2 regions of the Paenibacillus sp. SAFN-054 genome follow, and region 1 is predicted to be linked to the other one. Evidence: predicted binding sites of a transcription regulator. Region 1 holds the regulator's gene; the other holds the start of a gene.
The links. Region 1 encodes Rex, which represses fermentation and respiration genes when NADH is low (regulators of the CRP and FNR family bind a similar motif). Its sites were predicted from a motif close to TTGTGAAATATTTCACAA; they were not measured.
Positions count from the first base shown of each region.

Region 2: a site for Rex is predicted at 2,891-2,908, ahead of hcp (hydroxylamine reductase). Genes of this name have one in related genera too.

Region 1 is NZ_JBQCKS010000001.1:1,779,147-1,784,095, reverse strand. It holds gene dinG (ATP-dependent DNA helicase DinG) at 1-2,200, shown strand, start outside; gene ACTHPM_RS08165 (redox-sensing transcriptional repressor Rex) at 2,275-2,940, shown strand; gene ACTHPM_RS08160 (amidohydrolase) at 2,915-4,228, shown strand; gene ACTHPM_RS08155 (cell wall elongation regulator TseB-like domain-containing protein) at 4,254-4,766, shown strand.
Region 2 is NZ_JBQCKS010000006.1:304,996-309,944, reverse strand. It holds gene ACTHPM_RS24255 (SGNH/GDSL hydrolase family protein) at 1-889, shown strand, start outside; gene hcp (hydroxylamine reductase) at 1,070-2,758, opposite strand; gene ACTHPM_RS24245 (2-oxoacid:acceptor oxidoreductase family protein) at 3,205-4,227, shown strand; gene ACTHPM_RS24240 (thiamine pyrophosphate-dependent enzyme) at 4,224-4,949, shown strand, end outside.

The DNA of each region.
Region 1 (4,949 bases):
CGCTGTAGAGGATTGGACCGAAATGCAGCCTCCGCGTGACGAATCGGATGACAATCCGCTGAGGGGTGTGGGTTTTGAAGAATACCTGAATGAAATTCAGCAGAGGCTCAAGGCCTTGATGCCTCAATATGAGGAGCGGGAGCCGCAGTCGATCATGTTCGACGAAGTGATGAACGCTCTGGATCAGGACAAGCATTTATTAATTGAAGCAGGTACGGGTACGGGGAAGTCTTTGGGCTACCTGATCCCTTCCATATATCAAAGTGTGAAACAGCAGCAAAAGGTTATGGTCAGCACGCATACGATCAACCTTCAGGAACAGCTCAGGGAGCGGGATATTCCCCTTCTGACGCAGGTGGTTCCTTTTCCCTTCAAGGCGGCTGTCTTTAAGGGCAGACAACATTATTTGTGTTTGAGAAAATTTGAACATAAAATAAACAGAAGAGACTTTTTCAATCCCAAGGAAGACACGATTACCGCAGCCCAAATGATCGTGTGGCTGGCGCAGACGGAAAACGGCGATGATGAAGAGCTCAACCTCGGCGGACGGGGCGGCGATTTCTGGGAAACGGTAAGCAGCGATTCCGATTCCTGCCTGGGCAGAGGATGCCCGTGGTTCCGCAAATGTTATTATCACCGGGCCAAGCATGAAGCAGGCATCGCAGACGTCGTAATTACCAATCACTCCAAGCTGTTCACCGACGTGAAGGCGGGACATCAGCTGCTTCCGGCATATGAACGCCTCGTCATCGATGAGGCCCATCACCTGGAGGACGTTGCAGGCAAGCATTTGGGACTGCACATGAAATACTTCAGTGTGGTCCATACGCTCACCCGCCTGTACAAGGACGGCCGGAACGGTCAGCTTCCGGCTCTCCGGCAGCAGCTGCAGTCGTCGGGACAGGAACGGGCAGGCGACTGGATCGCGGCCATCGACCGAATCAGTGAGGATCTCGTTGACGTAAAGGAAGACTGGGACAAGCTCAGCGATGCGCTCTTCAGCCTTCTTCCCGAGCGTAACGATGCCTCGCCCGGGGACACGGGGCAATACGTCCTGCGTCTGCAACCTTCCAAATGGCCGCAGGAGTGGGATACGCTTAAAGCCTTGGAGAACCAAATACACGTTAAAATCAGTGAAAGCGTACGCCGAGGAGAAAAAATGCTGTCGGAATACAAGGAAGACGAGGACGATTACAGCGCGGACAGCCTGATCACGGACCTGAGCGGTTTGTTTAAGGACCTGGCGTCCGAGCGTGACGATCTGAGATCCTTCATGAATTTGAATGATGAAACCGTCGTGTACTGGATGGAAGCAAGCGGCCACTACCGGAGCAAGTCGCTCCAGATGTACGCGGTTCCGGTTGACGTCAGCAAGCAGCTCAAGGATCTGTTCTTTGATAAGAAAAAAAGCGTCATTCTGACGTCCGCTACGTTGTCTGTGGATAAATCGTTCCAGTATATGATCGACAACCTGGGATTGCAGGAGGATCAGGAAAGCGGGCGGCTGGTTACCGTGCAGCTTCCTTCGCCGTTCAATTACCGGGATCAGGCCTTGCTGGTCATCCCGCGCGACTTTCCAAGCGTGAAAGGCAGCGTCGGGGATGCCGTATTCGTCAATACGCTGGTTCAATCATTGGCGAATGCCGCGATCGCGACTCATGGGCGGATGCTGGTGCTCTTCACTTCCTACCGGATGCTTAGACAGGTGCATGAGCCTCTTAAAAACGCCCTTGCCAGCAGCGATATTACGGTGCTTGGACAAGGCGTAGACAGCGGCAGCCGCACGAAGCTGATACGCAGATTCCAGGACAGCAGCGCTTCCGTCCTGCTCGGAACGAGCAGTTTCTGGGAGGGCGTCGACATTCCGGGTGAAGCTCTGACCTGCCTGGCGATCGTAAGGCTGCCTTTCCAGCCGCCGAATCATCCGATGGTCGAAGCCAAGAGCGAGCTTCTGCAGCGGCAGAAAAAGAATCCGTTTATGAAGCTGTCGGTACCGCAAGCGGTGATCCGTTTTAAGCAGGGCTTCGGAAGGCTTGTACGTACGGCAAGCGATCGCGGCATCGTCATTGTGTTTGATACGCGCGTAATTGAGTCCTATTACGGAAAGTACTTCCTGTATTCTCTGCCCGGGCCGAAAATGGAGCACATGAACACGGAACAGATGGTTCCTCGCATATCCGAATGGCTTCAGGAAGTCTGAAGAAGCTTAGAGCTTTGAATCATCGCAAGGAAATATGTGTATATAATTTAAGCTGTTAATTAGGGGGAGCAAGCATGAAATCGGAGAAAATATCCGAAGCGGTTGTCCGCAGATTGCCTGTGTATTTAAGATACTTGAATGATTTGAATAAACGTGAAGTAGCTACGGTATCATCGCAGGAGCTGGGACAGAAGCTTGATCTGAATCCCGCTCAGATCCGTAAAGATCTGGCTTATTTCGGCGATTTTGGCCGCAAGGGCATCGGCTACGACGTATCGTATCTTATCGAGAAGATCCGCCATATCCTGAATCTTGACCAGCAAATTAACGCGGTTCTTGTCGGAGCGGGTAATCTGGGGCATGCGCTCTCGAACTATAACCTGTACCTGCGCGAAAACATTAAAATCGTCGCGGTTTTTGACGAGAACTCGAAAAAAATCGGAACGCGCATCAGTTCCCTGACGGTACAGCCGATGAGCGAAATCAGCGAGACGATCAAAGGCAAGAACATCCGCATCGGTATCATCACCGTACCGGACGTGGAGGCGCAGAATGTGGCGGACCGATTGATTGCGGCCGGCATCGAGGCCATTCTTAACTTTGCGCCCACGATTCTGAAGGCGCCGGCCAGCATCCGGATTCATGCGGCGGATTTTACGACGGATCTGCTCAGCCTGGCTTATTATTTGGACAATGGAAAGGACGATTCTGCGGATGACGGAGAACACGAAGACAAATAAATGGGTGATCAAGAACGGGAGCTTCGCCGTTCCAAACGAGGCTAAGCCCGTCATTCACGGCTGGATGGTCGTTGAGGATGACCTGATTACTTATATCGGCGAGGAAAAGCCGGAGATGGACACCGACGTCACGGTCGTAGACGGGACGCATTTATTCTTTATGCCGGGGCTTATCAATACCCACGGGCATGCTGCGATGTCCCTGCTTCGCGGATATGGGGATGACCTGGCGCTCCAAATTTGGCTGGAACAAAAAATGTGGCCAATGGAAGCCAAGTTTACTTCTTCGGACGTGTACTGGGGAACCTCGCTATCCGTGCTGGAAATGCTGAAGGGCGGTACAACGACGTTCCTCGATATGTATGACCACATGGACCAGGTCGCGAAAGTCGTCACTGAATCGGGCATGCGCGCATCCTTGATGCGCGGTGTCATCGGTCTGTGTCCCGAGGACGTTCAGCGTCACAAATTGAACGAGGCGATTTCGTTCGCCCGCGATTGGAACGGGCAGGCAAACGGCCGGATCACGACAATGATATCCCCGCATGCGCCTTACACCTGTCCGCCGGACTTTATCGAGAAATTCGTGCAGGCAGCTCATGACATGGATCTGCCGATGCATACCCACATGTCCGAGACGCTGACGGAAGTGGAGGCAAACGTGCGTGACTACGGCCTTCGGCCCGTGGCGCACCTGGAGAAGCTGGGGATGTTCTCAAGACCTTCCTTGGTCGCTCATGCCGTCCATCTGACGGATGAGGAGATTGATATCCTGGCGGCAAACCATGTTGCCGTATCCCATAATCCGGGAAGCAATCTGAAGCTGGCGAGCGGCGTTGCACGCGTAACCGACTTGCTGAAAGCAGGCGTGACGGTATCTCTTGGAACGGATGGCGCTGCAAGCAACAACAATCTGGATATGTTCGAGGAAATGCGGCTTGCGGCGTTGATTCATAAAGGTGTCTCCGGTGATCCGACGGCGATTCCGGCTGCAGAGGCGCTCAAAATGGGCACGATCTATGGCGCGCAGTCTCTGTTCCTGAACCAGGTGGGAACACTCGCTCCAGGCATGAAGGCTGATTTTATCGCGCTGAACACTGATCAGGCGCATTTTCTTCCGCATACAGACCTGATATCCCATGCCATTTACTCCGCCTGCAGCAAAGACGTTGAGCATGTCTGGGTTGACGGGAAGCAGATCGTGAAGAACGGCGCCTGCCTGACAATGGACGAAGAACGAATCCGCCGGGAAGCCCAGTCCGCTTTCGACGGTCTCTTGTCCCGCTAGCCAAGGGGTCTCGGAAAGGGAGCTTATGTTAAAGAAAAAAAAGACGTGGATATTCATTGGCATCGTGATTCTCCTTCTGCTAGGGTTTGGCGGTTATCGGTATTACATATACGTAACGCAAGACATCCGCGCGGAGGAAACGGCAGCCATTCTGGCAGCCAAGAAGGAGACGAGCCTCGTCAAGGTTACGGAAGCCCAGAAATCGGTGTGGGACACGGTATGCTGGGCTATCGAAGGGCTGGACAAGGATAATCGGCCTCTCATGGTGTGGGTCACCATGGATGGCGGCAAAGTCAAGTCCGGCGAAGGTGCGGTACATGAAGAACTGCTCGCGAACGGTTTGACCGAGAAGCAAATCAAGGAGAAAGTTAAACAAGATCTACCGGATATCGACAAACTGAGGGTGCTTCCGGGAATGTATAACGGAGAATATGCTTGGCAGTTATTTTATCGCTCGAAGGATCATTATTATTATCACTTTTACCGTTTCAGCGACGGACAAAGTATCGGCGGGCCGTTCACGCTGCCGAACCGATAAGCTTTAGTCCCTGAAAATGGCAAGAACCTCATTGCAAAATGGGGTTCTTTGTCGTGCACAGGATAAAATTTTAAATATTTTCACACTTTACCTTCGATTAAATATATACGATGTGATATACTTTTATTTGTAATTCAGAGATATATGACGAGCTGCTAATTATCTGCAGTGATTGTTGATTGA
Region 2 (4,949 bases), on a different contig from region 1:
GGAAGACTCCGAAGGCCAGGATTATGTGGAAATCGTATTGGACGGCGTCGCCCGGAACTGGATCAACCTGAAGAAGGGAGTCCATGAATATGTCATCGAACAGGGGTTGCCGGATGGTGAGCACACGCTGGAGATCCACAAGCGTACGGGAATTCTGACCGGCAGTATTGTGTTTCATCAATTCTCCCTGCCTGACGGGGGTAGTTTCCTTGCCCCGCCTGCGGCAAAGCCCCTGCGGCTGGAATACTTCGGCGATTCCATCACGGATGGAGCAGGGATCGGCCATCCGCATGAGCTGGCAGAAGCTCCGGATCTGGATGACGGCTATATGTCCTATGTCGGAATCAGCGCCAGAATGTTGAACGCGGATTATCATACGATGGCCATCTGCGGAATCGGCATTTGGCAGGATGCGATAGGGAACAGGCAGGGACTGCCGGAGCATTTTTCCGGGACGCTCGGCAAAGGGACGGCGCCATGGGACTTTTCCCGGTACACCCCACATGGAGTCGTGATTAATCTGGGCCAGAACGATTATTCTACGCCGATTCATGATGAGGAGTATATTGCAGCTTATATGGAATTTATTCGGGTAATTCTGGACACTTATCAGGACCCGTATATCTTTTGCTGTGTCGGGACCATGAATAACAACTATCTTGAAAGCGTGAAACAGGTCGTGTCGCATTTTAATCAAAACGGAAACGACAAGGTATTCGTGGTTGATTTGGGGTTGATTCATCCGGAGGTGGAAGGCTGGGGCGGCCGTTACCATCCCGGCTATCAGACGCATTACCGCATGGGCTTGGAGCTGGCCTCGTTCATATCTGCCAAAACCGGTTGGGAGCTGCTTCAACGACCGTTGATCGCCACGGAATGCGTATTCTGACTTTGGTTTAAAATCCATCCAATGTAAGCCTAAATGAAAGAAGACCCACAGGTCCTGTGGGTCTTCTTTTTGTGTATGGATATGGAAGCATACAACAAGCAGGGGCGAAACATGGAGCTCAATCAAGCTTTGTATTAAAAAAGAAATACCCCCTGACGGGGGGCATTCGTTTTTATTAGATCACGCACCAAGGAACATTTTCATGTCATCTTCCACATTGGTAATGCCGCCGATTCCGAAGTTATCCACGAGGACTTTGACCACGTTAGGCGACAGGAATGCGGGAAGCGTAGGGCCCAGATGGATATTTTTGACGCCAAGATACAGCAGGGCCAGCAGCACGATCACCGCTTTTTGCTCATACCAGGCAATGTTATAGGAAATCGGCAGATCGTTGATATCCTCCAGGCCGAATACTTCCTTCAGCTTGAGTGCAATGACGACCAGGGAGTAGGAATCATTGCATTGCCCGGCATCGAGAACCCGCGGAATGCCGCCGATTTCGCCTAAGTCCAGCTTATTGTATTTGTATTTGGCACAGCCTGCGGTCAGGATGACCGTGTCTTTCGGAAGCTCTGCCGCAAAATCGGTGTAATAATTGCGGGATTTCATCCGTCCGTCGCAGCCGGCCATGACGAAGAATCTGCGAATCGCGCCGGATTTCACGGCATCAACGACTTGATCAGCCACGTTCATGACCGCGGCATGGGCGAAGCCGCCGATGATCTCGCCGGTTTCAAGCTCCGTTGGGGCCGGGCACCCTTTCGCCTGCTCGATCAGGGCGGAGAAGTCCTTGGCAGCGCCGTCCTTGCCTTCCGGGATATGACGGACGCCCGGGAAGCCGGTGTTGCCCGTCGTATAAATGCGGTCCTTGTAACTGTCCTTCGGCGGAACGATACAGTTGGTCGTCATCAGAATCGGACCGTTAAAGGATGCAAACTCAGTGTTCTGCTTCCACCAGGCATTGCCGTAATTGCCTACGAAATGCTCATATTTCTTGAATGCCGGATAATAGTGGGCAGGCAGCATTTCACTGTGCGTGTACACGTCCACGCCGGTTCCTTCCGTCTGCTTCAGCAGCTCTTCCAAATCCTTCAGGTCGTGGCCGCTGATGAGAATGCCGGGCCGGTTTCTAACCCCGATATTCACCTTTGTAATTTCCGGATTTCCGTAAACGGAAGTATTCGCTTCGTCCAGCATCGCCATGGCATTCACGCCAAATTTGCCGGTTTCCATCGTCAAAGCGATCAAATCCTGCACTTCAAGGCTGTCGTCCAGCGTGGCCGCAAGCGCGCGGCGCATGAACCGGTTCAATTCATGGTCATCTCTTTCCAGATGAAGGGCGTGATACGTATAAGCAGCCATTCCCTTCAAGCCGTACGTAATCAATTCGCGCAGCGAGCGGATGTCTTCATTGCGGGTCGAGAGGACGCCAACAGTACGTGCTTTTTCATCCAATGCGGCTTCCTGTTCCGCTTCCCAGACGGCAGCATCCGGGAGATGAGCCGTTCCTTCCGGAAATTGTTCGTTATAATAGGCGCGCACTTCGCCGCGGAGCGCTATCGCTTCCCGGATTTTCCCTACAAAAATTTCGCGGTCAAAGTTGGCGTTCGTAATCGTTGCAAACAAGGAATCCATGATAAACAGCGATACGCGCTGTTCAAGCACTTCCGGCAGCCGGACATCCAGACTGAGAAAAGAGATGCCTTTCAGCAGATAGATCAGCAAATCCTGCAGGTTCGCCACGTCATGCGGTTTGCCGCATACGCCGACAAGGGTACAGCCGGTTCCTTTGGATGCTTCCTGGCATTGGAAGCAGAACATGGACGGCTGATGATTTAGGGCCTTCTCTGTCGCTTGGTTATTCATCATTACTCCCCCGATTTCGTGAGTTATTGGTCGTTAAGATAAACATAGTCGTCATTGTCATCGGACTGTCAGACACAGTATAACCTGCTGCGATAACCGGAAAGGTGATTCCAGTCACCTCTTTTTTAAAGTTTGTGTGTTAAATCACAAAGCCTGTCGAATTGTTCTTTTAAACTGGATTTATGGACTTATACAAGATGAACTTTATAATTTACCGTTACTTAGCGGAGAGGACGAGTGATTCTGAAGAAGCGGAGCTTCCGCCTAAAAGCTTTCCAAAGGAAAGCTGCATCGTAAGCCCTAGGTTTGTCTCCGAAATGCCTCATAAGATACCAATTTCAAGCATTTTGGAGACAACAGCGGTAGTAAGGACACTCGTCATCGTAGCGCCAATGAAACGTGTTTGTTAAGTTCATTTTATATAGAAAAAGAAATGAGGAGAGAACATGTCGATATTGCCTCACAAAAATAAACTGGGATTTTTCGAGATCCGTCTCGAATCCATCGGGGGCCTTGGCGCCAATCTGGCCGGGAAAATGCTGGCCGAAGCCGGGGTGACCGGCTCCGGACTGAATGGTTCCAACTTTTCCAGCTATGGCTCGGAGAAAAAAGGGTCGCCGGTCAAGAGCTTCGTAAGGTTCTGCGATCCCGGGGTGGAAATCCGCGATCACAGCCCCATTGAGCAGCCGCATGTCGTCGGCGTATTTCATGAAGCATTGTATAAAACAATTGATGTCATCAGCGGTTTACAGCCTGATGGAACGGTGCTTGTGAATACGGCGCGGGACCTTGCCGAAGTGGCCGCAGATCTGAAGATGACACAGGGAACGCTGGCCGTGATCGATGCGCTGCAAATTGCCGTTGAGGAAAAGACGAAAGTCAATACGGCGATGCTGGGCGCCTTGTTCCGGATTTGCAGCTTCCTGAATCCGGACGATATGCGGCAGGTGATCCGCACCACGTTTGCGAAAAAGCTGCCCCATCTCGTAGAGGCGAATTTGCGGACCTTTGACAGGGGATATCACGAAGTCAGGTTCCTTTCCTTCGGAAATGGCGCAGCGCTTATAGACTCGATGCCTTTCGCAAGGCCGCAGCCGGTCCTCGGATTTGAAACGCAGGAGCCGGGCGGGATTCTGAACGTGACGGCCAACAGCATCCTGAAGAACCTAAGCGCCTCCCGGCAGGGATATTTGCCGGAATACAAGATCGAGGACTGCATTCACTGCGCCGCCTGCGATACGGTATGCCCGGATTTCTGCATCGTTTGGGAGCAGAAGCCGGATAAACGCGGCAACCTGCAGATGTTTATGAAGGGCATCGATTACCAGTATTGCAAAGGCTGCCTGAAGTGCGTGGAAGCCTGTCCGACCACCGCTTTGGCCGCCATGTTGGAAGAACCTCATTATGCGGAGCAGCACCGTGTGCCGCAGGTCTTCCCCTATATCACCGCGGAGGGAGCTAGATCATGAACATGCAAATCCAAGAAGCAACAGACCACAAGATGCCGGCCGCCCAAACGGCGGTCTTCGAATCGGGCAACGAGATGGCCGCTATGGCAGCTGCCCAGATTAACTATCACATTATGGGGTATTTTCCAATTACGCCGTCTACGGAAATCGCCCAATATCTTGACATGATGCGTACGCGCGGCGAACACGACATCAAGCTGATTCCGGCCGACGGCGAGCACGGCTCGGCGGGAATCTGCTACGGCGCTGCAGCAGCCGGAGCGCGGGTATTCAACGCCACCAGCGCCAACGGGTTCCTGTATATGATCGAACAGCTGCCCGTGCAGGCGGGCACCCGTTTCCCAATGGTCATGAACCTGGTGACGCGGGCGGTCAGCGGCCCGCTGGATATCCGCGGCGACCATTCGGATCTTTACTACGGCCTGAACACGGGCTGGGTGATCCTGACTGCCCGTTCGCCGCAGGCGGTGTATGACCTGAATATCATGGCGCTGCGCATCGCCGAGCATGAAGACGTACGCCTGCCGGTCATCGTGGCGTACGACGGCTTTTTCACGTCGCATCAGAAACGCCGGGTGAACATATTTACGAACCGGGAAACCGTCCGGCAATTCGTAGGGGAGCAGCCGCCGGAATTTCCGCATGTGCTGGACGAGAACAATCCGATCGTCGTCGGGGCTTACATGAACGGCGACGACTTGATGAACAACCACTTCCAGCAG